DNA from 3 places in the Cellvibrio sp. GW822-FHT04B05 genome. Region 1 is predicted to be linked to each of the others. Evidence: predicted binding sites of a transcription regulator. Region 1 holds the regulator's gene; each other region holds the start of a gene.

Region 1 (10,588 bases):
GGCCAACCCTGGGTATTTGCGCGCAGTTTGTTGCCGCTCGCCAGCCTGACCGGCGCGCTGCGCCATCTGCGCAAACAAAACACTCGCCCGCTGGGTGCGTTTTTGTTTAGTCAGCCACAATTGACGCGAAGTGCCATTGCGGTGGCACGGATTAGCCGCGATCATGCCTACGTGCCCAGTGATCTGATTGGCGACAACCGGCTCTGGGGACGGCGCTCGGTTTTCTATCTGCAACAGAAACCGCTGCTGGTAAGCGAAGTCTTTCTGCCAGCCTTTGTCGCACGGCTCGATAGATAAGCTCAATAGGTAATCCGGTTACGCTAGCCCGATTAGGCTATTCCAATAATACAAACCCAATAACACAGCGTTTTGGCCATGACGACTCCCGAAGACGTAAAACCCGATACTGCACCGCCTGCGGTTACCCCAAAAAAGCCTGTTGCGAAGAAAACGGCTGCTTCAGCGGCGAGCGCGATAGTGGCTTCTGCCGCCCAAAAAGCCAGTGCCTCAACCAAAGCCGCGGTGAAAAAAACAGCTAAACCGCCTGCAACAAATGCCGTCGGTACTGATAAGCCCACGTCTAAAAAAACAGCGCAGCCCAAAGCACCAGCGAAAGTCACTGCAAAACCTCAAGCTGAAGCGAGTGCGGTAGAGCACCCCAAAACGGCAACCAAACCTGCGGCTAAAACCAAAGCAAAAGCGTCCGCAAAGGAAGCAAAACCGGCCGTACCTAAACCGGCCGTACCTAAAGTAGAAGCCCAAGTTGTTGGGCCAGTTGTGATCGAATCAATAGTCACAGCGGATACTGCGCAAGTCGAGCTAATAACACCCGTCCCATCAGCTCCTGTAGCAATGGCGGTGTCGACGCCCACCGAACCAGCCGTTGTGACAGAAAAAACAGGTTCACCCGCCAATTGGGCAAACGTTCACGCAGCAAAAATCATCAGGCGTGCAGCTGCGAAAACGGCAGAAAAAAGCCATTTTTCGGCCTATTTTCACCAAAAAGCGATTAATTATTGGCGCTTGACGCGCATGGATCGCCCCATAGGCACGCTCCTGTTGCTCTGGCCAACGCTCTGGGCGCTGTGGATTGCCGCGAAAGGTGTGCCCGGCACCAAGAACCTGGTGATTTTTGTATTGGGTGTGATAGTGATGCGCGCGGCCGGCTGCGTGATCAATGACTTTGCCGACCGCAAGATCGACGGCAAGGTTCTGCGCACCAAGAATCGCCCGCTCGCGACTGGCGCTGTCTCGGGCCGCGAAGCCATAGGCTTATTTGTTGCACTCTGCCTGATTGCCTTTACGCTGGTGCTGTTTACCGATCCGCTCACCATTAAATTGTCGGTCGGCGGGCTGCTGCTTGCGCTCTGCTATCCCTTTATGAAACGCCATACCCATCTGCCGCAAGTGGTGCTGGGCGCCGCCTTTGCCTGGGGTATACCCATGGCTTATGCCGCCGAGGCGGGCGGGTTGAACCAGCATATGTGGTTGATTTATCTCGCGGTGGTGTTGTGGACGGTGGCTTACGACACTTTTTATGCGATGGTTGACCGGGATGACGATTTGAAGATCGGAGTGAAATCCACCGCAATTTTATTTGGCGAACAGGACCGTGCCATCACTGGCATCCTGCAATTCCTGGCCCTGTACACCCTGTTCCTGGTCGGAAAACGCTTTGAACTGGGGGTTGCTTTCTACTTTGGGCTTGCTGTCGCGGCGGGCTTGTTCGTCTACCAGCAATGGCTGATCCGCTTCCGCGTACGCGAAGCCTGCTTCAAAGCCTTCCTCAATAACAACTGGGTGGGTGTGGCGATATTTGCCGGTATCGCCGTGGATTTTGCCCTACGCTAAGCAGTTGGAACGGCGCTGTTACCCATAGCGCTGCCCAATGGCCGGATTCTTTAGCAATCGCCCACATCCACTCAGGCGCTAAATTTTTACCCTGTCATAAATGTGTAACACTGAACTTATTTAATAAGCTGCAACAATAGCTTCACAAACCTGTGAAGCACCACGTGGTTTTTTCAGGCAGAACTTATATGACTGGTCGCAAAATCCTTATCGTCGATGATGAATCCGCAATCCGCGATATGCTGCGTGTGGCGCTGGAGATGGCTGAATATCAGGTCATGGAAGCGAGCAATGCCCAGGATGCGCACAGCATCATTATCGATGAAAAGCCTGACCTGATCCTGCTCGACTGGATGATGCCCGGCACCAGCGGTATCGAATTGGCGCGTCGCTTGAAGCGCGATGAAGTTACCGCCGGAACCCCGATCATCATGCTCACCGCCAAAGGTGAAGAGGACAACAAGATCCAGGGGCTGGAAGTCGGCGCCGATGATTACATCACCAAACCTTTTTCTCCCCGCGAATTGGTCGCACGCTTGAAAGCCGTATTGCGCCGCGCCGATCCGCAAATCAACTCCGCACCTATCCAGGTTCAGGGCCTGTGTCTCGACCCCGCCAGCCACCGAGTGACTATCAACAACCAATCGGTAGACATGGGGCCGACTGAATATCGCCTGCTGGAGTTTTTTCTCACTCACCAGGAAAGAGCCTATACTCGCAGCCAGTTGCTCGACCACGTGTGGGGCGGCAACGTGTATGTGGAAGAACGCACGGTCGATGTCCATATCCGCCGCCTGCGCAAAGCCCTTACGGTTGATGGCCATGAAGACCTGATCCAAACCGTACGCGGCACCGGCTATCGTTTTTCCACCCGTATTGAAGCCTGATACTGGCCAACCCGACGGGTTTAAAACTGCGAGGCTCCTCCGTTGTTAAAAGGTTTCAGCACTGAACTTCAGCGCATCCTGATTATTCTTGTGATCTGCAGCGTGATTGGTTTTTTCAGCGACCATTACTCACTGTGGATGCTACTGGGCTGTACAGCCTATATCGTCTGGATGCTGTGGCAAATGCGTCGTCTCAACCGATGGTTATTGCGACGGGAGACCGACCATCCGCCGGAAGCCAGCGGTATCTGGGGTCAGATTTTCGACAATATCTACCATCTACAACGCAACCAGCGCGCCGAAAAAGAAAACTTGCAGGCGGTCATCAAGCGTATCCAGGAAATCAGTTCTGCGTTAAAAGATGGACTGGTGATTCTTGATGCGCGCGGCCACCTGGATTTCTGGAACCCCGCGGCACACCGCATGCTTGCCCTCAATACCAAAGACCAGGGGCAGTCGGTAATCAACTTTATCCGTCACCCCAAATTCGTCAGTTATTTTGAGGAAGGCAATTACGAGGAGCCACTGGAACTGCCCTCGCCGCGCTTTCCCTCCAAACACCTGCAATTCCAGATCACTACTTTTGGCAAGCATGAGCGTTTGATCGTCGTGCGCGATGTAACCCAACTGCACAATCTGGAAAAGATGCGCCAGGATTTCGTTGCCAACGTCTCCCACGAATTGCGCACCCCATTGACGGTGATCAACGGCTATGTGGAAACCCTCGCCGACAACAATACAACGCCGAGCTGGAACAAACCCTTGCAACAGATGCAGCAACAGGCAAAGCGCATGTCGCTGTTAATTAACGATTTGCTGGTGCTCTCCAAACTCGAAACTACTGAAGCGGGTCACAACCACAAAACGATCAACATCGACCAACTACTTACCGTGGTGAAAAGCGAGGCAGAAGTCCTGAGCAAAGACAAAGCGCAGGAATTGACGCTGACCTGCGATAACACCATCAAACCTTTGTTGTTCTATGGTAACGAGAAGGAGTTGCACAGCGCCTTTTCCAACCTGGTCACTAACGCCATCAAATACACACCCGATAATGGCGTGGTAAAAGTGCGCCTCTGGCAGGATCAAAAACACTTCTATGTCGCCGTCAGCGATAATGGCCCCGGCATTGAAGCGCAACATCTTCCCCGTTTGACCGAGCGCTTTTATCGGGTCGATGCCAGCCGTAATAGTGGCACCGGTGGAACCGGTTTAGGTCTGGCAATTGTGAAACACGTGCTGATGCGTCACGACGCCGAATTAAAAATTACCAGCGAAATCGGTAAAGGCAGCACTTTTATTTGCGTGTTCCAGTTACCTCATTAAAGTGAGTCGTGTAGCCGGCACGATTCGTGACGAATATCACATTTTTTTGCCATCAAAATAATAGTCGAACTTTTTATTTCGTTTTCTACTGAAAAATTTCCGAAAATCAAACCTGCTTCTCAAACTATTACCCTCCAAACTGAAAGTCGGACTCGTAAAAACAACGTTGTCATTTTAGACTCACTCCCCATGGAATGATCTTGGCGCCAAACCAGATCAGCTTGCATGCATGGATAACAAGCGTCATCCCAAAGCGGTTTACTGAATATTGGTCAGCCGCATGTTGTTAATAAATCTAATATGTTCGGAGATGAAAAAGTGAAAAAGACAATCAAAGCATGCGGAATTTCCGCAGTAGTAATTGGTTCACTCTTGGTTGCCAGCCAAGCGTTTGCACACGGTTATGTATCTTCACCAAAAAGTCGTGCTTTTTTCTGTACCAGTGCACAAGGTGGCGCCAGTTCACCTGCGTGTGTTGCTGCTTCTGCAGCCGGTAACGCCAGCCAATATGAACCACAATCTATCGGTATCGGTGGCGCTAACGACAACCACCAAAGCCTGATTCCCGATGGCAAGCTGTGTAGCGCTAACATGACCAGCAACAACGGCCTTAACCTGGCTCGTAACGACTGGAAAGCAACCACTGTAACTGCTGGTCCTCTGGCTTTCGTATGGACGAACACTGCAGCACACAAAACTTCTTACTTCCGTTACTACATTACCAAAGAAGGCTTTAATCCTGGTGCAGCACCGTTGAAGTGGTCTGATTTGGAACAAATCCACCAGTCAGCGCCAGCAGACCAAGAACCAGTTGCTACTCACATTGTTAACCTGCCACCACGTACCGGTCGCCACATTGTGTACAGCATTTGGCAACGTGACGCACTGAGAGATGCGCCAGAAGGTTTCTATCAATGTATTGACGTTGTTTACGGCAATCCAACAAGCAGTTCTTCTGTTGGATCAACTTCTTCAGTGAAATCCAGCGTATCTTCGGTAGCATCCTCTTCAAGTGTTTCTAACAACACTTGTGCCGGTTTGCCAACCTGGAATGCCAGCACCGCTTACACAGCTCCACAACAAGTACAACACAACAACAAACGTTACTCTGCTAACTACTGGACCCAAGGTAATGATCCAGCACTGACTTCAGGTCAATACAACTACTGGTTGGATCTGGGTGCATGTACTGGTTCAACTACTTCATCAACTCCATCAAGCGTAGCGCCAAGTTCATCAAGCAAGTCAAGCACTCCAGCTGTTAGCAGCTCAAGTGTTGCTTCTTCAGTATCTACCGGTAACTGCACCTCTCCTGCTTATGTAAACGGTGCTACCTACGCTACTGGCGCTAAAGTAGTTAATGCTGGCAGCGAGTATCAATGTACTGTAGGCGGCTGGTGTACTGTTGGTGGTCCATACGCTCCAGGCACTGGCTGGGCGTGGACTAATGCCTGGAACCTGGTTCGCTCTTGCAACTAAGTCCGGTATTAATAGTTCGGCAGCGTTAAACCGGATTTCCCTGCAAGTTAATCCGGTTTAACACGCAATAAAAAAACGGCAACCTTTTGGTTGCCGTTTTTTTATGTCGATAGATTAAAGCGCATCAGTAGCGGTAGTATTAACAATACAGTCGCAATCACACAAGGAAATACTATGAGCGGAATTTTCACTAATTGGACGATGGCTTTTTTACATCACCTGGCTGCATTTTCATTATTTGCTGCCCTGGTATATGAATTTGTCCTGATACGAAAACCCTTCAGTATCGATACCGCCAAGTCCCTTCTGAATATCGATCAGGTTTACGGACTCTCGGCAATCACCATTTTAATCATCGGCTTTGGGCGAGTATTTCATTTTGAAAAAGGCAGTGACTATTATTTTCACAGCCTGCCGTTCATTGTAAAAATTTCGCTGTTTGCATTAGTCGGGATTTTGTCGATTTATCCCACGGTGAAATTTTTATCCTGGCGCAATGTATTAAAGCAACAACAATTGCCACAAGTGAGCGATGCAACCCTGATTACCATCAGACGCTTAATTCATATCGAGTTAATTGCGGTTGTTGCCATCATGTTCTGCGCCGCGATGATGGCAAAAGGCGTTGGGTATTTTGGCTAAAAATTTCGACGCATTAATTATCCAACTGGAATTGCAAGCGCGCTAATTGGCGATACAACTCGCTGCCTTCCAACAATTCAGTATGTGTACCACTGGCGACAACTTTGCCTTGCTGCAACACCAAAATCCGGTCGGCATTCACTACCGTCGATAAACGATGCGCAATCATAATCGTGGTGCGATTTGCCATCAGTACTTCGAGCGCTTGCTGTACTACCTGTTCGCTATTCGAATCCAATGCGCTGGTAGCTTCGTCCAATAATAAAATCGGGCGATCCGCAAGAATCGCGCGCGCAATGGCAATGCGCTGCTTTTGTCCGCCCGATAAACGCACACCGCGCTCGCCGAGATACGCATCCAAACCATCCGGTAACTGCTCAATAAACTCCAATGCAAATGCCGCTTTGCACGCGGCGATTACATCGCTGTCGCTGGCATCCGGGCGCGCATAGCGAACGTTGTCGCGCACACTTGCGGCAAAGATAACCGGGTCTTGCGGCACCAGCGCAATTCGCTCGCGCACTTGCTGGATATCAGCATTTTTCAGATCTACACCATCCAACAAAATTTCACCGGTGAGTGGATCATAAAAACGTTGCAGCAATTGAAAAACCGTTGTTTTTCCGGCACCCGAAGGTCCAACCAATGCAATTTTTTCGCCCGGCTTTATTTGCAAATTAAATCCATCGAACACCGGCGCATCAATACGCGATGGATAAGCAAATTGCACGTTGCGCATTTCCACTTGCCCGGGTGCAGGTACAGGTAAGGCTTGCGGGTTTTCACTTAACGGCAAGGCTGATGGTGTTGCCAGCAGTTCAACCAAGCGCTCGGTCGCACCCGCCGCGCGTTGCAAATCGCCAATCACTTCCGAGATAGTTCCCATCGCACCGGCAACCACAACCGCGTAAAAAATAAAGGCGGAAAGTTCACCGCCGGTCAGTGTTCCCTCCAACACATAATGGCCGCCAACCCACAGCACCAAGGCAATGGCACTGAACACCAGAGTGATAACCGCAGCGACCAACAACGCACGCTGGCGAATACGTTTAACACCGGTCATAAAGGTATTTTCAACCCGCTGGTTAAAGGCAATGATCGATGCATCTTCATGTCCGTAGGCTTGCACGGTGCGAATTTCGTGGATCACTTCGTCGGTGTAAGCGCCAACATCAGCAACATTGTCCTGGCTTGCGCGCGCGAGTTTGCGCAGGCGACGACCAAATACAATGATCGGCACCAGCACAAAGGGAATCGCCAGCAACACCAGCGCCGTCAATTTCAAACTGGTGATAGCGAGCATCACCAATCCGCCAATCAACAAGAGTGCATTACGCAATGCCATAGAAACGCTGGAGCCAATCACTGTCTCCAATTGGGTGGTATCGTTGGTCAAACGCGAGAGCACATCACCTGTGCGATTTTGTTCAAAGAAAAACGGCGAGAGCGTCAGCAGATGGGCGAACACCCGACGGCGCAAATCCGCAGTAATCCGCTCACCCAGCCAGGACACCAGATAAAACCGGCAATAGGTCGCTACCGACATCACCAGGATCACACCCAATAATCCCAGCAAGGCATAATTAAGTAATTGCGGGCTGCCCGCGACAAAACCTTTATCGATAACCTGCTTGAGCCCTTGGCCGATCAGCAGCACAGTAGCAGCGGCCACAACCAGCGCGCACAGTGCCAGCGCAATACGAAAACGATAGGGACGGATCAAATCCAGCAGGATCTGGCGGCGCGAGAGCGGTGCAGCAGGCGATAATGAATAGGGCGAGGAAATAGACAACATTAGTGGGTTCCCGATAACGATAAACAAGCTCAGGGAACAATTGGGGACGGCCAATCAAATACAAGGGTTGCGCGGGAGACTGATGACCTTTGTCAGTCGGTACCACACCACTGGACAAAAAATACAGGCAATAAAAAAGGCGAAATCCAAAGATTTCGCCTTTTAAGCTGTTACATCAGCAACCTTGGTCGCTGATAAGCTATCTGATAATTAGATAGCTTGAATGTTTTCAGCTTGTGGGCCTTTTTGGCCTTGGGTCACGGTGAAGCTAACTTTTTGGCCTTCAGCCAGGGTTTTGAAGCCTGAACCGGAAATAGCGCTGAAGTGAGCAAAAACGTCTGGACCAGATTCTTGTTCGATGAAACCGAAACCTTTAGCTTCGTTGAACCATTTTACAGTGCCAGTAGTAGTTTTAGACATAGTGTTACCTATTAATACAAAAGTAAGTGTACCCCGAGGGGCGTTTGTGCTGGAAATGTGGGAATTACTTATGTAAACAGGACGAAATACTATACTGGAACTTCGAAATGTGGTGCATAAATATTAGACGTACTTTCAAGCTGGAACTCAGTTTACACGCCTTTGTATCAATGTCAATCGCTTGGGTTTGCTGAAGCGCCAGACTCTTCGCGTATAATTAGACCCTTAACTTGTCCCCCTGTGAGAATCACCAATGTCATTCATGCGCCACACCTTGTTACTCCTGCCCTTACTACTCAGTGTCAGTGCATTAAACAGTTACGCACAAACAGGCAGTTTTAATCTGGAGGATTGGCCGAAGACGCAAACAGCGCTCAAGCCGATTTATGTAAAAGCCATCATGGAACAAGCGGGTGTACATCGCGTCAGTTTCAACAAGAGCGCAGAATTTTATGTCGCTGAATTGGATAAATTTTCTTCCTTTGTGCAAGAGAAAAATTACCGCCCTTATTTGAAAACATCAGTTGCGCAAAATCTGGCGACGCTCGCAGTCGTCAATTGCGATTGGAACAACGGCGTGCCGCCTTGGGAGTTTGCGCAAAAATATTTGGGCGACAAACAACTGGAACTTTTAAAACCACTTTACAACGATGCTATAACCAAACTGCAAAACAATTGCGATCAAGCGGTTGCCAATCCGCAATGATCGAAATTCCAGTGTGATTCGTTAAGATAAAACCCATCGTTTATTGCAATAAGGTCGCGTAGCATTAACACTACCTCTGTAATGCGACTGACCCATGACTAAAGAATCCCATCCGTTTTTAATTGTACTGCTTGCGGCGGTGATTGCGGTTACGCCGCTGGCAGTGGATATGTATTTGCCGGCGATGCCGGGTATTGCGCATGACCTGGATACGCATATCGGCAGCGTGCAGCAATCACTCAGTATTTTTCTCGCCGCTTATGCAGTCGGTATGTTGCTGTTTGGCCCACTCGCCGATTCACTCGGGCGCAGGCCGCTGGCGATTTTTGGTCTCACTGGCTTTACTCTCTGCAGTATTGCCCTTGCGCTTGTCGATAACATCAGCCACTTTTTGGTATTGCGCGCGCTGCAAGCATTTTGCGGTGCAGCGGCGACAGTTGTGGTACCTGGAATAGTGCGACACTTGTATCAGGAACACACCGCCAAAGGCATGTCCTATTTATCGATGATCATGATGCTCGCCCCTTTACTTGCACCGAGTATCGGCAGCGCCATTTTGTTGGTGAGTGATTGGCGCAGCATTTTTGCGGTGTTAGCGATTTACGGCGCATTGATATTTACCTTGGTGTGGAAATGGTTGCCGGAGATAAGCAAACCTATTAATGATCAACCCAAAGCGACCGGAAATTTTTTCAATGGCTATAAGATTGTTTTTTCCAATCCGCTCGCTCGTCCGCTGATTACCAGTATGATGTTTGGTTCGTTTTCCTTTTTCTGTTTTATTACTGCCGTGTCGTTTATCTACATCAAATATTTTGGTGTGAGCGAGCAGGTATTCAGCGTGTTGTTCGGGGTGAATGTTATTTGCCTGATGATCGCCAACTTTATTAATAGCCGTTTGGTTACGCGCTATGGTTCATTGCGCATGCTGCGTGCGGGACTAGCAGTTGCGCTGGTGAGTGCAATTTTGCTCTGTATCTTTAATTTCCTTGGTTTAAACATCTGGTTTAGTGTATTCAGTATCGCGCCACTAATGGGCGGCCTCACCTTGATTTCCACCAATACCGATGCGCTGATCATCATGAAATTTCCACACAACTCAGGCACCGCAACTGCAGTGACGGGTACCCTGCGTTTTGGCAGCGGCGCGTTTGCCGGTCCGCTGCTCGCTTATTTTTATACCGGCACTGCGATGCCGTTTTCGTTATTAATGTTATCGGGTGTGCTCGGCGTTATCGCCTGCCAACTCTGGTATGCATTCAATGAGAAAAAATTGCGCCCAATAATTGAATAAATAAGGTGAACTAATCCATGACCGAACAAAAAAATAATCCTTTACATGGACTGACGTTGGAAACCCTTGTCACTCGCCTCGCCGAACATTACGGCTGGGAGGAATTGGGGGAGTTAATTAATATCCGCTGTTTCCAAAGTGATCCCAGTGTGAAATCCAGTTTGAAATTTTTGCGCAAGACTCCCTGG
Region 2 (10,588 bases), on a different contig from region 1:
CGCTAGCATTACCAGTGAGCGAATCGCTTTTTTTAGGATATTTTTAGTCATAATGTGCTCCTCGTGAATCATTAAACGGCAATCTGCACCCTTTTGGGAAATTGATCTCCGGTTTCATTGTAAGATTAGCACTCGACCTAGCACATCAATGTGAATAGTTTGTGACAGTTTTGGCTGTAAATAGAAAAAATATAAAAATTTTTAGTTATTTATGTGGCTTTTTGCGTGAGTGATGCAATGTGGGGCTGCGCAGCAGGTGATACTTATTTTTCGGGTGCGTCGAGGCGAGTTTTTCTGCATATAAAAAAACCACCCGAAGGTGGTTGATGGGATGCTGCTATAACAACGTCCATGTCGTTGTTCCGATATCCTAGTAGGTATATTTCACATCCAGGCTGAAACTGGTTCCCACCGTTTGTTTTAAAATTTCAACGCTTTGGCCATTCGAGTTAACCTGCTCAAATACACGCTCTTCATTCAGGATGTTGCCGATCTTCACTTTGGTGGTGAGATTGTCAGTTGCGTACCATGAATAGGTTAAATCCAGTGAATTAAATGGCTGTTCATAGGCATCTTGCTGTGCGCCTATGTTGCGTGCAGCAAACAACATACGCTCGCCGAACAGGTTATAAACCAGTGATGCACTGTGCATTCCGTCATCCGAATCAAAGCCCAATTGTGTATTGAGCACATATTCGGACTGACCTGTCATCGGACGCTTGGCATTGGTATAACCGACATCTTCTGCCGAGACAATTTCAGAGTCGCTTAAGGTCAGGTTTGACGACACAAAAAATCCGGCACCGAGATTGTGCAATACTTCCAACTCCAAACCGTAAATTTCACCGGTCGATGAGTTTTCAAAGGTCAGCATCACATCATCGTCTGAGCCGGGCAGGCGAGTGCTTTCGATCGGGTTGAGGATGTCTTTGTAGAACAGCGATGCAGTAAAATTGTTGCCACTCTCAAAGAACCATTCTGCGCGCAAATCGTAGTGGGTGAGTTCCGACATTTGCAGGCCGGAATTGCCTTTTACTTTGAATCCCAATTCAGGATCTATGTAGACAACATCTGACATTTCGCGCAGGTCAGGGCGCACTACTGTTTCACTTGCACTCAGGCGCACTTGAAATACTTCGGTGTTCATGAAGCCTTCATTCATGTAGGTGATGGCTACCGAGGGATACCAATCATCTTCAGAGAATGCGTAGGTTTGATTTTCTTTTTGTAAATCATCAATCAACTTTTTCAGGCTTTCACCGGTGTAATCCAGCAGGTCGATTGGCAGGAGTGCCTGTTTAAATGTCTCGTAGCGAGCCCCGGCGGTCAGGCGCCAGGTATCATTCCATTTAGCATCAAACATCCCGTAAGCGCCTTCGGTGATTTGCGCTGCGATATAGCTCTCGGTACCGAATCCGCCGCCGACATTCAGCTCGAAGTTGTTGTTGAGATCCAATAGTTTTGCATCGTTAAGTACGTCATTGATGTTGCCTTGCAAAACGCTGCTGACAATACCGGTTGCATCGATGTTGGCAGTGTAACCATAGTACTGACGGGTTTTATCGTTGTAGTTAAAGCCACCCGATAAATTAATTTCCCAGTTATCAAATACCAGTGGGACTTTGGCGTTCCAGCCATAACTGACGACATCGTCCTCCAGTGTCAGGAATTGGAAACTTGCAACTGCGGCTGCCGGCAATAACTGCGTGCTCAGCAAGGCACCTGATACCGTGTCGATAGTGTTGGCACCGTTGACGCTGGTTTGGTTAGGAATATCTGTTTTTGCAGTGGATTCAGAGTAAAACCAATCGAATACCGGGGCGTCCAACCAGGATCTGCTTAATTGGTCCAGTTTGTGCTCGCCGGTAAGTTGGGCTGCTTCAAGCTCGCGGTTTTCAAGACGGGTTTCGTACTTGATGTACTCCGCGCCTTTATCCAGTGTGAAGTTCGAACCATCAAAGCCGGTTTTAATCCGCGCTTCATCAAGGATATTTTCAATGTGATAGAAGCCAGCCTGAATCTTATGGGCATCTTGATAACTCAGGCCGATATTCGTTGATAGCAGTTGGCGGGTTTCTTCAGCGGTGCGTTGGATATCAGCCACTACCGTATCAGGTGAGCCGGCATCGCGGGTTTTCTGGTCCTTGTTGCGCCATTTGGTGTCCTGGCTGAAGTTAAATACTGCTCCCAAGTTCAGGTCATCAGTGATATTCCAGTTATTACCCAGCGTCAAGCTACCGGAAAAGTCGGCAGGCAGCGATTTTTCATAAATCTCCACATCGCGATTTAATCCAACCATCAAATTGCGGTTGATGGTTGCTGCTGCCTTAAGCTCATCTGCCGTGGGTGAGCCGCCATCCGGGTCATTGAGTGCGGCGATATTGCGCGTGCGAATATTGCCTAAATAGGTGCTGATTGCATCTGTTAGCGCCGTAGGGATTTCATGGGTTTCACCATGGCTTGCATGGGTCAATCCATCACTGCTCTCGCTGTTGATACCGGTGCTGGCAGAGAGGCTAAATACAAAATCATCCGGAACCGTCTTGGTGCGGATATCCACGCTGCCACCACCAAAGTTAGCAGGCAGATCGGGTGACCAGGCTTTTTGGACTTTCAATGTTTCAACAATGGACGACGGGATTAAATCCAGCGGTAATACATTGCGCGTCAGCTCTGGCGAGGGAACGGCAGCACCATTGAGCAATGTGCTTGAATAGCGCTCACCCAGGCTGCGTACATAAACATATTTACCGTCCATTAACGTAACGCCGGTCACGCGGGTCAAGGCAACTGCAACGTTGGAATCGCCTGTACGTAAGATTTGGTCAGCATCCATCAAGTCTGCTGAAAAGGGTTGTTCGATACGTTCTGCTATCACAGTTTGTGCAGCGCTTTGCTGGCGTCCGGTTACCAGCATTTCATCGATGATAGGAGCTTCTATTTGCGATAGCGATTCAGCCGTCTCTGATTGTTGGGCGAAGGCACTTTGTCCCAGCCCCAGGCTGGCGGCGGTAATAGCAATAAACAGCTGGCGTCGCTTGGTAATTAATGTGTGCATTTGTCATAACCTTCTTAGAACAAATTGGCGGTGGTTAGCAAGGAGGCGCCCTGAGGCGCCTCACTCACGACATCCAGGAGAAACAGCTTCCGTGGATTACAGGCCAACAGTCCAACCAGAGACCCAATCATTGCCTTCAGCAGCGGCTCCGATGTGTGTTGGTTTGGTGAAGAATTTGCTGCTGCCAGCTGCGCCAACATCAGGTACTGCACCGGCGTTGAAAGCATCATTCAATACAGTTACATCGTAGACTGGCACATTGATAGCAGCCGTAGTTGCATCGGCAAAGGCGGCCAAACTCAAGTAGGCTTTGTCATTGGTCGCCAGGTCTTTGATAATGCTGGCGGGTAATGTGCTGGTAGCATTAATGATCTGGTTATTTGAGTTTGGCGCTGCGGCGAACCAGTTGGTAATGTTGAACGCGGCGTTGGATGGGTCTATTTTGCTAACAGTTACGCCGCCAGTTCCTGCAAAAATGTTGCTCTTGGCAACTGTCCAACCATTAATCGCAGCCCTGACAGTTTCCGGGCCGGTGGTATCGTTGAACGTAAACAGCGCACGTGATGCCATATCCGGCGTGTTAGCAGTAACAATACTGTTGTACAGCTCGATAAACATACCTTCACGAACCAGGAGACCGAGTGATGCGCCATCAGGAGAGGGCACGGTGCCAGCGTTTTGTGCAAGGTTATTGGTAATACAGGTCAGGTTGGAAATGCGTACTTTAGTCAAGGGGGCTATGTCGTCAGCGCGGGTGCCGCCGGCATTGTCCGCTTCGACACAGTTATTACCACCTACACCATGAGTGGCAACAGACAGTGCATATTGAAGATTGCCAACGTAGCCATCTGTATAGTCAAACGCATCATCAGAGACACCTACGGCAACAAGGTATTTCGCGCTTACCGCACCGCCAAACCATTCAAAGGCATCATCCTGGGTTGAATAAGCCTGTACATATTCAATAACGGTTTTGGAACCTACACCATTGAATGTAATGGCGTTTAATTCATTGCCTTCCACTACTTTGTAACCGGCGTGTTTAACCACTACGTAGCGCAGTGTGCCTGAACTTTCAGCATTGTTGGCGCCACCGTATGTACCTGGCAGGCCTTCGGAGAGGATGTGGCAGCTGTGAACATTATTGCTGCTTGGTTGGCGCTGGGTGTCAGTACATTTATTGGTGATGCCGTTACCGTTGATCTGGATACCGCCCCAGAGGCCACGGTCAGCAATAGTTGCTGCGTTGTCACGTAAATCTTTGGTGCCGGAAATGATGATTGGCTTGGCTTTAGTACCTTCAGCGACAATTTTTGAACCGCGCGCGATACGCAAATAATCTTCACCGCGATCAAATGCAAGCTTGGCGCCTGCGGCGATAGTTAATGTAGCGCCTTCACCTTCCTGGGGAATGCGTTTGCCTGCTTGAGCGGCATTGCTGTCAACATCCTCACCGATAAACAGTGAGCCAGTGAAAATATGTACACCGTTGTTGGGTAGTTCAGGGATAACTAAATCCACAGTCACTTCATTGCTGCTTGAGGCGAAACTGGCGCCGTACACGCAGTTGGCACCGGTCAATACACCTTGCAGGTCCTGACCGGATTTCACATATTTCGCACAGGGATTTACTGGCGTGGTTGGACCACCGTTATTGTTGGTAGTAGGGTTGTTTGAGTTGTTTTGAGTCAGGCTTGGGTTCAAGTTGATGTCACCACCGCCGCCACAAGCTACCAAGGTTGCAGCCAGTACATTTAGTGCAAAAAGATTTTTCAGTTTCATGAGGTCACTCTCTTCTCTATTTCACAAGGGGGGGAAGGAAAATGTGAACGCCGCCTGTTTTGTAGGTCTCCGGCTTTCGCGTTTGTGGCGTCATTTTTGATGACAAATGTGAAGTTTGGACGACAGATTTATGAAAGTTTTATTGCTGATATGTGACATTAATATTTCAATTGGGTGATGATGGCGATGTTCCGCAGGGGCTGTGAAGCCCTCTTTGCAGATGAGTTAAGTTGTTGCAGTTTGTAACCAGCGGGATGTGTTTGTACTAAATTGGGTTGTTCAAGCCGAGGCGATTCGTTAAAGTGACGACTTCCTCCCAGCGTTACTTTACGAAACGCTTTAATTGCAGATTTGCTGCGCCGTAGGGCCCATATGCACTCTATCTTTAAACCCCTGGTTATTGTTTGTTCGCTCGGTTTTGCCACGCCTTCAGTTAGCGTTGCTCAGTCCGATAAAAATCCTGATCCATGGCAGGGTTTCAACCGCGCCATGTTTGCCTTTAACGACACCATTGACCGTTGGGCAATTAAACCCTTGGCCCAAGGTTACAAATTTGTAATGCCGGATCCATTGGAAGTCGGTATTAGCAACATCTTTAACAATGTGAAAGAAGTACCCAATGCTATCAACGGTGTGCTGCAAGGTGATTTTAAAGGTGCTGCACATGATACTGGCCGCTTATTAGTGAACACGACGCTCGGTATTGGTGGATTGTTGGATGTTGCCCAATATATGAATTTGCCTGCGGATGACCCGGAAGACTTCGGTCAAACCCTGGCGGTATGGGGAGTTGGGCAAGGGCCTTATCTGGTATTACCATTACTGGGGCCAAGTACCTTGCGTGACGGTTTTGGTCGTCCGGTAGATTGGTATACCCTTCCTACTACCTATATTGATCACGTTCCTACCAACAATACTGTATTGGGTGTTTCACTGCTAAATACCCGTGCGAGTCTATTGGAGTTGGAGAAGAACATTACTGGCGATAAATATGTGTTTATCCGGGATGTCTATTTGCAGCGACGTGACTTCTTAATCAATAACGGCGAAATGGCCGATGATTTTGGTGAGGATGATTTTGCAGGGGAGTTTTAACCGTGACGGCTACCGGGAAGTAGCCGTTGTCTTAAGGCAAATGCTTTATCAGGGAAGGATCTGGATAATCTCCAAGCCCAGCACATAATCGCCCGCTTCATTTGCTGTTGCCCGCACAACCTTGGCCTTGGCTTTCAGTGTAGGGTTGTGGCCATGATCTGAAGATACTTCAACTTCTGTTTCGGTACCGACTGCCAGGCTTTGCTTGGTTTCGACTTGCAATCCACCACCGCTTAAATCCAGACATAAACCTTCAATAACTTCCGTTGCGGCTGCCAATTTGGCATTCAAGGGAGCGCCTATTTTCATCCGGATGAAATCGCGCTTTTCGCTGTAAGGCTTGTCATTAATCCCCATAGCTTATTCCTCGTTATTTGGTTGTTGTGCTCATTTTGATTGTTTGCGGGTACGTTGATGGTCTTAATCAAACCCAACTGAGTGTAGCACAGCACGTCAAATAGCCAGTGATCTGGCGTTGTTTTCTAGCAACTGCTTAATTGGCAAACTCCGGGTGAAAAAAAACCGCGCCTTGCGCGGTTTTTTTTGGTAAAGCATGATGATTAACGCTCAAGGTATTGCAGTTTACCCTGAACACCATCCCACTCAGCGTGGTCGGCAGGGGCGTCTTTCATCTGGGTGATGTTCGGCCATACTTGCGCCAACTCGGCGTTCAGCTCCAGGAATGCTGCTTGATCATCTGGCAACTCGTCTTCCGAGAAGATAGCACCAACCGGGCATTCAGGTTCGCACAATGCACAATCGATACACTCGTCCGGGTGAATCACCAAAAAATTGGGGCCTTCGTAAAAGCAGTCAACCGGGCAGACTTCCACGCAGTCTGTATGCTTACATTTGATGCAATTTTCCCCAACTACAAAAGTCATAGGAGACTCCCACAAGTAACTAAATTCGACAGTCAGCGCACGTCGCTACAGCGGCGCTAAAAACAAGAGCGCGCATTCTAAACAGCCTACATCTATTTTGGTAGGCTTTCGCCCGCTAAAGTCCGTAGAAAAACACCGGTATTTGCGGCGACAAGTCATTGTTGAGAATAGTTCTTTTTAAAAATCATTTTCCTTTGGAATACATCTCTTTCAAACGATATAACTGTTCCAGGGCATCGCGTGGTGAAAGGTTATCAGGATTGATTTTTTTGAGTGCATCCAGAACCGGATTTGGCAACGTATCAAACAACCCTGATTGAAGTGGCGATTCAACTGGTACAGATGCAGAAAAATTTTCCGTAGCAGTTATAACCACTTGTGTAGTTATAGAATGATCGCTGATGGCTGCAGACACCGACTTAATCGAATGCGGATGCTCGCCATTCTCCAACAAATGTAATTGCTGTTGCGCCTCCGCTAATACCTGCGCTGGAATTCCTGCCAGTTTCGCTACTTGTAAACCGTAACTTTTACTTGCCGGGCCTTCCTGAACTTTGTGCAGGAACACAATATTGTCTTTGTGTTCCGTTGCATTTAAATGCACGTTCGCGATACCGGTAACCGTTTCGGGCAGGGTGGTAATTTCAAAATAGTGCGTGGCAAAGAGCGTAAAAGCGCGTACTTTTTCGGCGAGATGTTTGGCGCAAGCCCATGCGAGCGAGAGACCATCAAAGGTACTGGTGCCGCGACCAATTTCGTCCATTAACACCAGGCTGCGCTCGGTGGCGTTATGCAAAATATTTGCAGTTTCAGTCATCTCCACCATAAACGTAGAACGGCCGCCGGCCAAATCATCTGCTGAACCAATACGGGTAAAAATACGGTCGACAATCCCGATGGTCGCTTTTTGCGCGGGTACAAAACTGCCGATGTGGGCGAGCAAGGTAATTAACGCCGCCTGCCGCATATACGTCGATTTACCGCCCATATTCGGGCCGGTAATAATGAGCATGTGACGTTGCGGATTAAATTCCAGATCATTCGGTACAAACGGAACAGTAGTAACTTGTTCAACAACCGGGTGGCGTCCACCGCTGATAGTAATGCCTGCGCGCAGCGACAATTCCGGCTTGCAAAAACCCAATGCGTCGGCGCGTTCGGCGAGAGTGGCGAGCACATCCAATTCTGCGACTGCCGCAGCAGAATCTTGTAGAGGAATTAATTGCACATTCAAAATATCAATCAATTCTTCATACAGTGCTTTTTCGCGTGCGAGGGCGCGGCTCTGTGCCGACAGCGCTTTATCTTCAAATTCTTTCAATTCCGGTGTTATGTAACGCTCGGCATTTTTTAATGTCTGGCGACGAATATAATCGGCGGGTGCCTTTTCTGATTGCGCTGAGGTCAATTCAATAAAATAACCATGCACACGGTTGTAGCCAACTTTTAATGTCGGGATACCGGTGCGTTCGCGCTCGCGTGTTTCCAGATCCAATAAATATTGGCCGGCGTTGGTGCTGATATTGCGCAAGTCATCCAACTCGGCATCGTAACCTTCCGCGATCACACCGCCGTCACGAATAACAACTGGCGGGTTTTCGATAATCGCACGCGACAATAATTCAACCAACTCTGGAAAGATGGAAATTTGTTGAGCGAGATTTTTTAATTGCGGAGATTTTTTTAATGCTAATTCGTTTTGTAATTCCGGATAGGTACCAATCGACATCAGTAAGCGCGACAGATCGCGTGGACGCGCTGAGCGCAATGCAAGTCGACCGAGAATACGCTCCATATCGCCAACACGTTTTAAAATTCCGTTAACAATTTCAAACGCATAATTGTGTTGCAATTCGGCGATGGCATCTTGTCGGCCAATTAATAAATCCAAATCGCGCAACGGGCGATTTAACCAGCGACGCAGCAGACGGCTACCCATGCTGGTCGCGGCGCGATTCAAGACAGAAAATAATGTGTGTTCATCACCGCCGGTTAAATTGATATCCAATTCCAGATTGCGGCGAGTGGCTGCATCCATGATGACCGCTTCATCGCGATTTTCATGGGCGAGGCTGCGTACGTGGGGCAGGGCAGTGCGCTGGGTTTCGCGGGCATAACTTAATAAACAGCCAGCGGCACAGAGTGCAATTTTTAAATGATCGCAACCGAAGCCGGCCAGGTCTTTGGTGGAAAATTGTTGGATTAACAAACGCTCCGCCGTTTCCAAATCGAATTCCCAAGGGCCGCGGCGACGTAAGCCTTTGCGATTTTCCACCAGCGCGGGAGTGGTAATGTGATCGCTAATTAATAATTCCGCCGGACTTAAGCGCTGCAGTTCTCCCAGCGCCGATTCCAGGCCTTCAACTTCCAATACCAGAAAACGGCCGCTTGCCATATCAAGGGAGGCGACACCAAAAGTTTCGCCCGATTGGTGGATTGCCACCAACAAATTATCGCGGCGGGAATCCAGTAGAGCTTCATCGCTCACCGTGCCCGGAGTCACAATGCGCATCACTTTGCGTTCAACGGGACCTTTGCTGGTTGCCGGATCGCCAATCTGCTCGCAGACCGCAACGGAAACCCCCTCTTTCACCAGCTTGGCGAGATAACCATCGGCCGAGTGAAACGGAATTCCCGCCATAGGGATAGGTTCGCCATTAGACTTACCGCGGGCGGTGAGGGTGATATCCAATATCTCTGAGGCCTTTTTGGCATCGTCAAAGAACAGCTCGTAAAAATCCCCCATGCGATAAAACACCATCTCGTCTTTATGCTGGGCTTTGATGCGCAGGTACTGCTGCATCATAGGGGTGTGTTGATCTGTTGACTCTATTGAATTCATTGCGTAAATATCTTTTAAGTAATTGATTTAAATTAATAAAATATAATTCAGGTCGGCAATTTTTGTTATTTTATGCGCCAAAATAGTCCGTGAGGGGAGAGGATATAGAGACCTTCGTCTTCTGCTATCGCAGTCCACTTACCACTAAATTGGTGTAAATAAGTATTGGGTATTATCCCACAGTCTTGCTGACATAGGCTCGCCTCAAATGTGCAGAATTGAAGTTGATGCGAGTCGACGCCTATTACCCGTGAAAATACCGGGATATGCCAGCGGTAGGCGTTACTTGCAAAGACAGTACCAACACGGTGATGATGATTATTGAACGTGGCACCAGGGTACAAGCAGGAAATGTATTATGTGAACTCTCAACCGCACACGTATACATGATTGGTTTGGACAAATTATCGGAAACGTTTGCTACAGTCTGGGGCATCCAGTCAGGATTCGATATCCATATTCAACTGGTAGTCCTCTTCTTGCAAGCAGTAGTGTGGGATTTGTCGAGATTAGTACATCCGGGACACACAATGAGATAGCTATTTTTAAAGTTAATATTAATCGTAAATTAGCTCTGAAAGAAATTCCCTTGAATTTAAAATTTTTCCGGCCTCTGTATTGCTGATATTCTGCGATAGAATATTTTCTATTATTTCCGAAATTTCATTTGAAAGATTTTCTCCGTATCTAAAAAGTGTACTAAAGTGGATTCTATTGCAGGTGTTAAGGCCTGTATAACAATAGATATACAATTGGGGTCTGACTATGGGAAATAAAACTCCGGTCTTTTTAAGATCTTCAATAAACGGGGTGTCTTCTCCTTTATGGAGTGATGGATATCTAATAGAGTGCTCGTAAATAACAGATTTTTCACACATGAAACTGTTTTCCCAATTTCTTCGATGTGTGATATAGGCTTTTTTTCTA
Region 3 (10,588 bases), on a different contig from region 1:
GGTTGGCAGAACTGGAAGACGCTGGTGCTGAGCTTGACTCCACTGCCACACTGGAACTAACAGCAGAGCTTGATAAAGGTGCAGCACTTGAACTGCTGGCAGGCGTGGAGGATCCACTACCTGAACCACCACAGGCGACCATCGCGAGGCAGACGGCCAGGACGGCCGTTACTTTAAGTTGTTGTATGTTCAAAAAATTCATAGGGTTCTCCGTAAATCATGAGAGGTTAGAAAATTAATCATTAAAAGAAAGTGATCGTAATACCTGCAAACACACGACGACTGCTCACTGCACGCTGATCAAATTCACCTGCACTTATAGCCTTCGGGTCCTGATGCTCATCAAAAATATTGTCCACTCCAAGGCGCCAGCTGAAATAGCGCGTAAGGTTCTGTGATAAATTGAAATTAATGCTGAGGTAATTATCACTGGCAACAGGTTTGCCTGCTGTACCTGAATATTCGTCCGCTTCATAAACGAAGTAGAGCAAACTATCCAACTCATACTCTGGAAAGCTGTGACCAAAATTTGCTTTGACTTGATGACGCGGACGATTGGGCAAGCGCTCACCGGTGATGTTATTTTCTGCATACAGATAGCTGTAATTCAGCTGCAGATGCCAATTTCCATATTGATATTTGCTACCCAGATCGGCGCCGTAGATTTCTGCCCTGGCAAAGTTGGTGTAACGGAAAATATCCAATTGCTGCGCCGCAGAGGCCTCATCATCGCGAACAGTTTCCAATAAATTTTTTGCTTCGGAGTAATGCACATTAAATTCGTTTTCCAAAATCCCGACATCATCTTCAAATGGCAGCAACCAACTGACGCTGGCATTACCGGATAAAGCAGTTTCAGGTTGCAAGTCCGGACTACCCAGCACCATGTAACCCAAATTGCTGTGGTCAAAAACGTAGAAACGCTCTTTGATAGTTGGTACACGGTAGCTCTGCCCTACACCACCGCGTACATGCCACTGACTGTCACCGTTGCCATTTATTTTTTTCATGCCACTCAAGCGCACGGCCGAGTGCCAATCAAAATCGGAGTCGTGCTGTATGCGCGCGCCGCCCAGTAATTCATGATCTGCTGCCAAGTGACTGTATTGCACAAAACCTTCATAGCCCTGGCTGGTTCTGTCATCTACTTCGGCAACATCACCTTTGGTTTGGTTTAATAAATCGCGGCGTGCACTCAAGCCACCAACGACTTCATAATGTTTTCCGACCCAAGCTTTTTGGCTGTCCACTTCAGCAAGACGAATTTTGGTATCGCGCAAGCCATTGGAGTCACCGCTGGTTTCATCGTGGGTGGTGTAGCGACCATTAATTTTCCAACTGCCCACTTGTTTACGATCTTCTTCAGTTGCAGGGCGATCGCGAAATTCCAAATCGTGTTGTACTTGCTCAACATCGGACATGTAATAAATAACATCGGAACGACCGGGCAACCTGAAACTGTCGCGGTATTTTTCTTCGTCAAAAATTTGTGCGCGATAGTCGGTGCTAAAACTGGAAAAGTCGCGACCTAGCGATAATTGTCCAAAGGTTTTTTTCACATCCGCTGCAGTTTGTGCAACGGTTTCCGGTTGGTAATCAAAACCGACATCATCAATATTTTGTAGATTAAGCTTGCCACGCCACTCACCTAACGTTGCACTGGCTTCCATGCGATGCTGATAGCCGTATTCATTGCCTTCGATCTCATTGCCAAGGTAAGAAGAAACTTCAGCAGTAAGACTCAGGTGATTGCCAGTGTCCTGACGGGTAATGATATTGATCACCCCACCCATTGCCGAACTTCCATACAACACCGAACCTGCACCACGCACAATTTCGATACGCTCAACATTGGCAACACTGATTTGATCCAGATCGACTGCGGCGCCGGTCGGGGCAATCATGCGGCGGCCATCGACCAACACCAGTACACGGTCACCATCAAATCCTTGCATGTACACGTTATAACCGTCTTTAGTGCTGCGCTTTACCACTACGCCCGGCAATAAATCGAGTGCGCGCGCAACGGTTGTCTGCGATGCTTTGCGCAGTGTTTCACCATTCACGACTTCTACCGCAACGGGCGAATCCACCAGCAATTTAGGCGTGCGTGTACCTGTAGTAACAACTTTATCAAGACTGATCAGTTTTTCTTCGTCTTGGGCAACATCGGCAATAACCGTTGCCGATGCACAGATTGCACTTGTCGTCATTGCCAATAAAATGCGCGCAGAAAATATTGAAAAAGCAGATTTTTTACTCATGATGGGTTCGCAAGGGTTGCAGTAAAAATAATAAATACAGGTTTAATTCAAACCGAGACTGACACGGCCAATTTCATTGGTACCTTTCACACTTGCCGATACAGTTTGGCCATTCAAAATAAACGGCAGCGACAGCAACTCGTGTTCGCCATGCTCGCGCGCTACTTCGATGTGCAATTCATAATTCCCTTGCGCTACTGTTTTTCCCTGTGCATCGCGTCCGTCCCATTCGATACGGTAACGACCAGGTTTGCGCGTTGCTCCTGCCAGCGCATCAACTAATGAATCATCGCTACGTCCGATTTTGCGCCACCAGAGACGCAAATCGCGAAGCCAACGGTTTTTGCCCAACAATTGCAATTGTCGAACTGAATTGCCTTTATCATCAGTGATCCAGATAGCGACATAAGGGCGACGATATTCCGCAACATCCAATGATGGAATTTCGTAATCGATTGAAAATATTTTTTGCGCAGACCAGGGCGCACCAGCTGCGCGCGCAACGCCATACCAATCCTTGCTAGCAAAAAACATCCCTGTTTCTGTGATAGCTAAAGCGGTCACACTCGTCATTTTATTAACCTGCTCCAGCGCATCATGTACCGACACGCTGATCAAGGCTTGTGCCATTACACCTGCCTCAATTGCGCTGTTGGCACGAACCAAAAGGGATGGTGCGAACTCGATTGGCCATCCTTCTCTGGGCACCAACAAACTGCTCAGCAGGTAATGTGCAACCTTGCGTAGATTTTGTTGGCGATCCAATAGCGCCAGCGTTTGGTTTTCCAGCGGCACAGACAAAGGTGCTACATCAGAAAACGTGATTTGCTGCGCAGTTGCACCTGTCACCAACGTCAAATTTCCATAGGTAATCTTGATGGTGCCAAGCGATGATTTTTGCTGTGCCGAGATTGCTTTAATGTCTTCTGCAACACGTTCCAGCACCCAACCTTGCCAAAGTCCGTGCAGGTCGAGCTGCAAACCTTCTTTAATCGCTTGCTCACTGAAATGAATAGCAGCGTTATCAAACTTCCATTGCAGTTGTAAATGCAGGCGCGCCTTTTGACGCAGCAATGCGCGATCAGGCAATTCACTTTTACCGACCGCCGCATCCCAATCCCGTTGCAATGCACCGAGGCGGCAAGTGAAATTGCTGTGCGTCTGTGTTTGCCATTGCTCGCACAATTGCAGCAGCACCTTCACATCTGTGGACGGGTTTGGTAGCTTTCCGTGCTGGTTTAATTGATCAAGCTCTTGAGCGACAGCGTCCAATTTCTGCAACAAAGGGGCGAGAGTTTTTTCAACCTGACTCTGCAGGTTTGCATCATCCATGTGCAACTTGAGCGGTATTTCCTTTACCGCCAACGCCGAGACCGGATTTGTAAAAAACAACGCACTAATATAAAAAATGAAAGACCATATCTGTATCCAATACTGATACAAGCCGGCAACACTGAACATTAATGACTCGCGGTTTTTTCAAATGGTGTAGCCGCTGCTGTTTTGGCTTTTTCAGATGCTTTTGCTTGTGGAAGAGGATCGGCAATCGATACAACCGTATCGTTATTTAAATCCCAGCCACCAAAAATACGCGCGCCCGATACACCAAATTCTTCCAAGCTGATGCCCGCATCTTTATTGGTATTGAGTACGGCATAACGTACTTTTGCTTGCTTCATTTGACTGGTGCGCGCTTGTTTCGCTTGGCGATCAAGGCGATTGGTAAATTCGAACGTGTATTCTTCGGGACTTACCCAACCATCTTTATTGGTATCGGTAGAATCAAAAATACCGCGACGAATTTGTTTAAATTCAGTAGCAGTTACCTGGTGGTCACCATTCAAATCATTGATATCAATAAAACCTTCGAGTGAATGGGAGCTGGGCATGCGAATAACTGAAGGACGAACAGGATCAGCGGCCGGCGTTATGCTCGCACCCTGCTGCTGGTCAGCACCGGGAGCAGCATCCCACTCTTTATCTTTTGCAGCGAGTGTTACTACACCGTCAACACTTTTAGCAAAATGGGTAAAGGTTTTTTCACCGGACGCCCAGTATTCGTCCCACGTCATTTTGCCATCGGCATTGCTATCGATGGATTTAAAACGAATTTCAGTTTGCTCTACCTGCTCTTTACGCTCATTGCTGATTTTCTTTTCCAGCGTCTGGGCAAAATGATCCAGATATTCGTTCTCATCTACCAAACCATTGCCATTTGCATCCATTGCTTTGAGATTAGCGGCACGCACCGCATCAAACTCTGCACGAGAAACCTGTCCATCGCCATTGGTATCGTAGTCTTCAATAAATGCTGCGCGATGACCCGCACTTGCACCATGATCAGCTTGATGCTTGCTGCGATCATCAGCAGCTGGCTTATTAACAACCGGCGCGGTTGATTGACAACCAACCAACGCCGTTACTAAAGCCAGAAAACTGATGATGACTGATTTTTTCATTGTTTGATTTTTTTTCATGATGGCTAACCCGGTTTTGTATTCGTAAATTGTTAAAACTTATTGCGCATTAACAGCAAACGTCAGGGTGTAGACGTAACCGTAATTTGGCGCGTCGGCACCTTTGGGCGCTGGTGCGCTCTTGCGTGCATAAAGCAGGTAAACACCGGTGTTATCCAGTTTAATTTCTGCTTTGCCATCTTTATCGGTTTTCACCTTGAGCGTTTCTTTCTCATGCTCATTGCCGTCGTAACCAGTGAACAAACTTACTTCGTTATCAGCTGATGGTTTGCCATCCAGCAAGACTTTGAACGCAAAGGCTTCGCCGGCATAAACATCATTTGGATGGGTAACCGGAACAATTTCCAAGCCTTGGTTGTATGGCTTGAGTGCGTTTTGGGTTGGCGCTTTGAGGGTTACGTAGGTTTCAGCCAAAGTGACTGACTGGTAGTGATCCAACAACTTGGCGCCTTTAGGCAAAACTTCTTTAGGATCACGGGTGTGTTTGCGCTCGCCATTCAATTCATACATACGGAAAATTGCTGCCTTACGCACCCCGGTGGAGAAACGGTAAGTACCCTCATCCTTCGCTTGATACTCAACCAGGCTACGGGTCGTGAATTGCTCAAGACGCGCCGGTGCAACCCACTCGCCTTTTGGTGTCAGCACCTGAAAATTGCCTTTATCAAAAGCAACTTCCGGTTGAAAGAAAACCTCGGCAAAACCAGCATCCAAACTTACCCAACCTTCATACAATGGCTCAAAACTGGTGGGCACCAGGAATGGTGTATGTGCGTTGGCCAAAGGAATACTCAAAGCGAGACTACAAACTAAAGGAAGGCAAAGACGGGCAAGGGATTTCATTAGCAGACTCCTTAAACATCAGCCATTGCGGCCGATACTATTGATTTAGATGCCAATAATACCTTTATTGATAACAATTATCAATAACATATAAGATAATTATCATCACCGTTAAAATTTCTTTAGCTCCATTACCACTTGCAATTACTTTCACTCAAGTGCCGGGATGGCAAGAAATTAGCAGAAGAATGGAAGCGTAGAAAAAAGATCAACTATTTCTGTCATTAAGCAGCCGTAACAAAACCAGAAATTCGGAAAGCATCTATGGAAAAACACATCAAACATGCCAGGAAAACGCATCAATTTCCGGGTGTGCACCCCCAACACAGTCCTATCGTCAAAACGATATTATGGATCGGCAACCGCGAATTACCGGTGTTAATTACACTCTTCTCGATCATGGCTTCGCTATGGGGATTCGCGCTATTAACCGGGATGGCGCTGGAAACTCATCCGCATGAATTTGATCGCGCACTTCTATTAAGCATGCGTAACCCGGCCGATTTGAGCGATCCAATCGGCCCAGCTTGGGCTGAGGAAATCGGGCGCGACTTCACTGCATTGGGCGGCAACGCGGTGCTGATTTTTCTTACTATTGCCGTGATTGGTTATCTGCTGTTGGATAAAAAGCCACGCATGGTAATCGTCGTGCTTATAGCGACTCTAGGTGCGTTAGGTGTTAGCAACACTCTGAAAAAAACGATTGATCGCGACCGCCCGGATCTGGTTCCGCACGGCATGACGGTCTATACCGCCAGTTTTCCCAGTGGGCATTCAATGTTATCTGCCAGTACCTATCTCACACTGGGAGCACTGCTCGCGCAGTTGCAACGCCGCAAAATAATCAAAGCTTATATTTTGATGGTCTGCATCACCATTACGCTGCTGGTTGGCTTGAGCCGGATTTATTTGGGCGTACATTGGCCAACAGATGTGTTGGCAGGTTGGACTGCCGGTGCTGGTTGGGCATTGGGATGTTGGCTGTTGGCGCGTTGGTTGCAGCTTCATCAAAAGGTGGAAACTGCGGCCAGCCCGAACGGTGATGAAACCACAACAACAAGTAAAGAAAAATGAAAACTACTGCTTCTTTTGCCTATACCTGCATTGATTTTGGCTACATCTGTTTGCCGCCGGAAATAAGGCGTAAAAAGTGATCAATACAGATATAAAAAGTTCAGGAAAATACTACAAAAATCCATGTAAAAATGAGCAGATAAAATGGGCTTGGGAACGACAGCATTATTCATAATAAATGGCAACAGCCGCAACGGTGCGGACGCCGATATTGAGGAAGGACTCGCCGCGTTGCAAAACGCGGGCATCACTACAATCCAAAAGAAATCAGGTAGCTCTAAAGAAACGGCCCAACTAATTGAAGAATATCGCGACCAGGTCCAGCTGATCATTTTGGGCGGCGGCGATGGCACTATCAGTTCTGCAGCAGCAGCACTTTACAAACATCAATTGACCTTCGCTATTCTGCCACTCGGTACCGCTAATGACTTGGCTCGCTCACTCGGGATTCCCAACAATCTACCCGATGCATTCCAGACGATCATCGACAACCACCGTGGCAAAATTAATCTGGGCGTTATTAACGGGCACTATTTTTTTAATGCGGCGCATATCGGTCTTGGTGTTACCGTCACCCATGAACTTACACCGGAAGTGAAAAAGAAGTGGGGGGTTTTGGGTTATTTAAAAGCTGTATTCGTCGCATTCAAAAACAACAGTCCATTTCGGGCAACTATTTTGGCAAACCAAAAATCCTATAAGTTACACTCAATCCAATTAGCCGTAGGTAATGGACGCTATTACGGTGGCGGCAATGTGATTGATGAAAAATCCGAAATCGATGATGGTTTGCTTTGCCTCTACAGCTTGCCTCCTTCGACATTCTGGGAGCTATTATCTCACGCACCTTTATTACGCTACGGAAAACATCGGCCAATGAAAAAAACATTTACTCTTTTTGCCACACACATTGAAATCAAAACTAAACGCCCAAAAGAAATCCATGCCGATGGAGAACCGGTGAGTAAAACACCGGCAGTGTTTGAAGTAATTCCCCAAGCACTGGAAGTCATCCGCCCGCGACCAAATAATCCCGATTAACCAGGAGCTACTCATGTTTCATTTACTATCGGATACGGAAGTAGTGCTTAATGAGATTCTCGTCGCCTGCCGCGAAAGCGTGGATCATTATGAAGATGCGATTAAGCTGGTTGAAAATGCCGACGTAGTCAAACGCTTCCAACGCATTGCAGAACCGCGAAAATTATTTTTTGTCCGCTTATGTACAGTTATACGAGAACTAGGGGATTTGCCTTCAGCGCCTGATCCCGATAAAGAAATCGGTGAAATGATTCTTCACCACTTGGGAGCGGCATTAACGCCCGACTACACGAATGAAGCCTTGGCACAACGCATCGCAGGAGAGGAACACTTACTGGCGTTAATTAACAAAGCGCGGGATACAGATACCAATGAAACCTGCCGCGCTTTGTTGGATGATTTATTAACGCATGTCACTGATACTATTAAATTATTATCCAGTGCAAACTAAAATGTAGCTGAGCCATATCTGACGAGACTGGTTTTCAATAAATATTGAAAACCAGTAACGCAACAATAAAATTCTCTAACAAAATTTATTGTTTAAAACCTTTACCGACAACATACACCTCACGCGAGCGCGGGCGTGAAGCATCGGGTTTGCGGATGACCACTTTTTCAAACGAGGTGCGCACATCTTTCACGTAATCGTCGTAACCTTCGCCGTGAAAAACTTTTGCCACAAAATCACCTTTGGGTTTTAGTACGCTGCGCGCCATATCCAATGCGAGCTCTACCAGATACATCGACGAAGCCTGATCCACTGCATCAACGCCGCTGATGTTGGGCGCCATATCGGAAATGACAACATCCGCGCGCGCGCCACCGAGTTTATCCATGATCTGGTTGAATACCGACTCCTCGGTGAAATCGCCCTGGATAAAATCCACGTGTTCCAGCGAATCCATCGGCAGAATATCAGACGCAATTACCCTGCCCTTCACACCAACCAAACGCCCGGCGATTTGCGACCAGCTACCCGGCGCCGAACCCAAATCCACAACCATCATGCCCGGACGGATCAATTTGTCTTTTTCGTTCAGTTCAATCAGCTTATACGCCGCGCGCGCGCGATAGCCATCAACCTGTGCTTTTTTGACGTAAGGATCGTTGACGTGCTCTTCCAACCAACGGTTGCTGCTTTTGGATCTGGCCATGGATAACTCGAATTAACTACGGAAATCCTGTCATTGTAAGGGGTTGGACTGTATAAGACAAAACGGGTGAATAAACAACATAGCAATAAAAAAGGAGTCGAAGCTGCCTCAACTGATTCATTTAAGCATGACGTGTGGTTACGACGCTAACATGTCCAAATAATGAAGCTTTTACTGATTCGATTTATTGAGTCCCGGATGAACAACAATTACTCTGGCGAGCAACGACTAAAGTGCATTTAAATTTCGAGGGTTCAATATGAAAGCTGTGGTTATCAACGAATATGGCAGTAACGATGTCATCAATCTGGTTGATCGGGAAATACCGCAACCCGCCGCAGGCGAAATTTTGGTAAAGGTATACACCGCAGGCGTAAATCCGGTCGATTGGCGAATTCGCAGCGGCGCGGGCAGGCGTTTCGGGTTAACACTGCCAATACCACTCGGCAGTGAAATCGCAGGAACCATTGAAAAATTGGGCGATGCCGTGAGCGGATTTAAAGTGGGCGATACAGTCTACGGAAAAATCCGCACCGGAGGATTTGCTGAATATGCTATCGCTCGCGTGGACGATATAGCGCATAAACCGCAGCAACTCGATTTTATCCAGGCAGCTGCGATTCCGCTCGCCGCGTTAACCGCATGGCAAGCCATGTTTGATTTAGGCAAGTTAACCAACGGGCAGCGAATTTTAATTACCGGTGCATCCGGTGGCGTAGGTTCATTAGCAGTGCAGCTCGCTAAAGCCAATGGTGCTTATGTAATCGGCACAGCCTCGGGCCGCAATGAAGATTTTGTCAAACAACTGGGCGCAGATGAATTTGTAGATTACACCAGCGGAAACTTTACCGATAAGATCGGCGATGTTGATGTAGTATTTGATACGGTTGGTGGCGAAACCTATTTACAAGCGTTCAGCGTATTAAAAGCCGGTGGCTATTTTGTCACCGCGGTAGAATTTCCCACCGAAGAACAACTCAAAACTTATGGCGATCACCTCGCACGGGTATTCTGCAAGTCTGATCCGGAGGATCTGGCAGCCATAAGCGCGTTGGTAGACAACAAACAATTAACACCTCATATCGCAACTGTATTGCCCTTATCCGAAGTGAAACAAGCGCTTGAACTATCGGAAACAAGACGCGTCCGCGGCAAGATAGTTCTGCAGGTCGGATCTAACCAGAACTAACGAGCTTAGCCGAGTTGACGGGTTTTAATCCCCCGACTAGATGTTTTTAATCTTGGCTAGATTGAGTTAACCCGCGTAAAATGTGCGGGTTTTCTTTTTCCCCTTTGCCGGAAAGTCACCGGCCAGGAGCCATCATGATTCGCATTACCGAACTCCAACTGCCGTTGGATCATCCCGTTGACGCTTTGCGCACCGCCATCGTCAAACGCCTGAAAATCAAAGACACCGACCTGCTCGATTTCACTGTGTTTAAACGCAGCTACGATGCGCGCAAAAAGAACAGCGAAATCACTTTTGTCTACATTATCGATTTGCAGGCGAATAATGAAGAAAAAATTCTCAGCCGGTTTGCTGATGATAAAAATATCCGCCCCGCTCCTGACACAAACTACTACCCAGTCGCTGAAGCCCCCGCCGATTTAACCGAGCGCCCGCTGGTAATTGGTTTTGGCCCTTGCGGTTTGTTCGCGGCACTCACGCTCGCGCAAATGGGTTTTAAACCAATTGTGCTGGAAAGAGGGAAAGACGTGCGCAAAAGGACTA

The links. The regulator PhoB, encoded in region 1, activates phosphate uptake and scavenging genes when phosphate is short. The targets are predictions, from matches to a motif close to TGTCATAAANNTGTAACA.
Region 2: a site for PhoB is predicted at 4,981-4,998, ahead of AC1RJL_RS05365 (beta-helix domain-containing protein). Genes of this name have one in related genera too.
Region 3: a site for PhoB is predicted at 5,804-5,821, ahead of AC1RJL_RS08320 (phosphatase PAP2 family protein). Genes of this name have one in related genera too.

What each region holds. Positions count from the first base shown of each region.
Region 1 covers NZ_JBXAMU010000003.1:54,051-64,638, reverse strand. Annotated here, with positions in the region: gene AC1RJL_RS10310 (chorismate--pyruvate lyase family protein) at 1-297, shown strand, start outside; gene ubiA (4-hydroxybenzoate octaprenyltransferase) at 853-1,851, shown strand; gene phoB (phosphate regulon transcriptional regulator PhoB) at 2,040-2,738, shown strand; gene phoR (phosphate regulon sensor histidine kinase PhoR) at 2,781-4,064, shown strand; gene AC1RJL_RS10290 (lytic polysaccharide monooxygenase auxiliary activity family 9 protein) at 4,383-5,543, shown strand; gene AC1RJL_RS10285 (DUF2214 family protein) at 5,718-6,185, shown strand; gene AC1RJL_RS10280 (ABC transporter transmembrane domain-containing protein) at 6,199-7,980, opposite strand; gene AC1RJL_RS10275 (cold-shock protein) at 8,191-8,400, opposite strand; gene AC1RJL_RS10270 (hypothetical protein) at 8,654-9,106, shown strand; gene AC1RJL_RS10265 (Bcr/CflA family multidrug efflux MFS transporter) at 9,201-10,400, shown strand; gene AC1RJL_RS10260 (VF530 family protein) at 10,418-10,588, shown strand, end outside.
Region 2 covers NZ_JBXAMU010000001.1:1,338,292-1,348,879, forward strand. Annotated here, with positions in the region: gene AC1RJL_RS05355 (energy transducer TonB) at 1-51, opposite strand, end outside; gene AC1RJL_RS05360 (TonB-dependent receptor domain-containing protein) at 371-3,058, opposite strand; gene AC1RJL_RS05365 (beta-helix domain-containing protein) at 3,155-4,840, opposite strand; gene AC1RJL_RS05370 (MlaA family lipoprotein) at 5,213-5,935, shown strand; gene AC1RJL_RS05375 (PilZ domain-containing protein) at 5,984-6,292, opposite strand; gene fdxA (ferredoxin FdxA) at 6,496-6,819, opposite strand; gene mutS (DNA mismatch repair protein MutS) at 7,004-9,661, opposite strand; gene AC1RJL_RS05390 (glycosyltransferase family A protein) at 10,219-10,588, opposite strand, start outside.
Region 3 covers NZ_JBXAMU010000002.1:634,912-645,499, forward strand. Annotated here, with positions in the region: gene AC1RJL_RS08295 (HmuY family protein) at 1-202, opposite strand, end outside; gene AC1RJL_RS08300 (TonB-dependent receptor plug domain-containing protein) at 243-2,264, opposite strand; gene AC1RJL_RS08305 (DUF2271 domain-containing protein) at 2,307-3,596, opposite strand; gene AC1RJL_RS08310 (EF-hand domain-containing protein) at 3,725-4,741, opposite strand; gene AC1RJL_RS08315 (DUF4198 domain-containing protein) at 4,781-5,584, opposite strand; gene AC1RJL_RS08320 (phosphatase PAP2 family protein) at 5,849-6,658, shown strand; gene AC1RJL_RS08325 (lipid kinase) at 6,803-7,699, shown strand; gene AC1RJL_RS08330 (ferritin family protein) at 7,713-8,150, shown strand; gene rlmE (23S rRNA (uridine(2552)-2'-O)-methyltransferase RlmE) at 8,236-8,856, opposite strand; gene AC1RJL_RS08340 (NADP-dependent oxidoreductase) at 9,116-10,045, shown strand; gene AC1RJL_RS08345 (NAD(P)/FAD-dependent oxidoreductase) at 10,180-10,588, shown strand, end outside.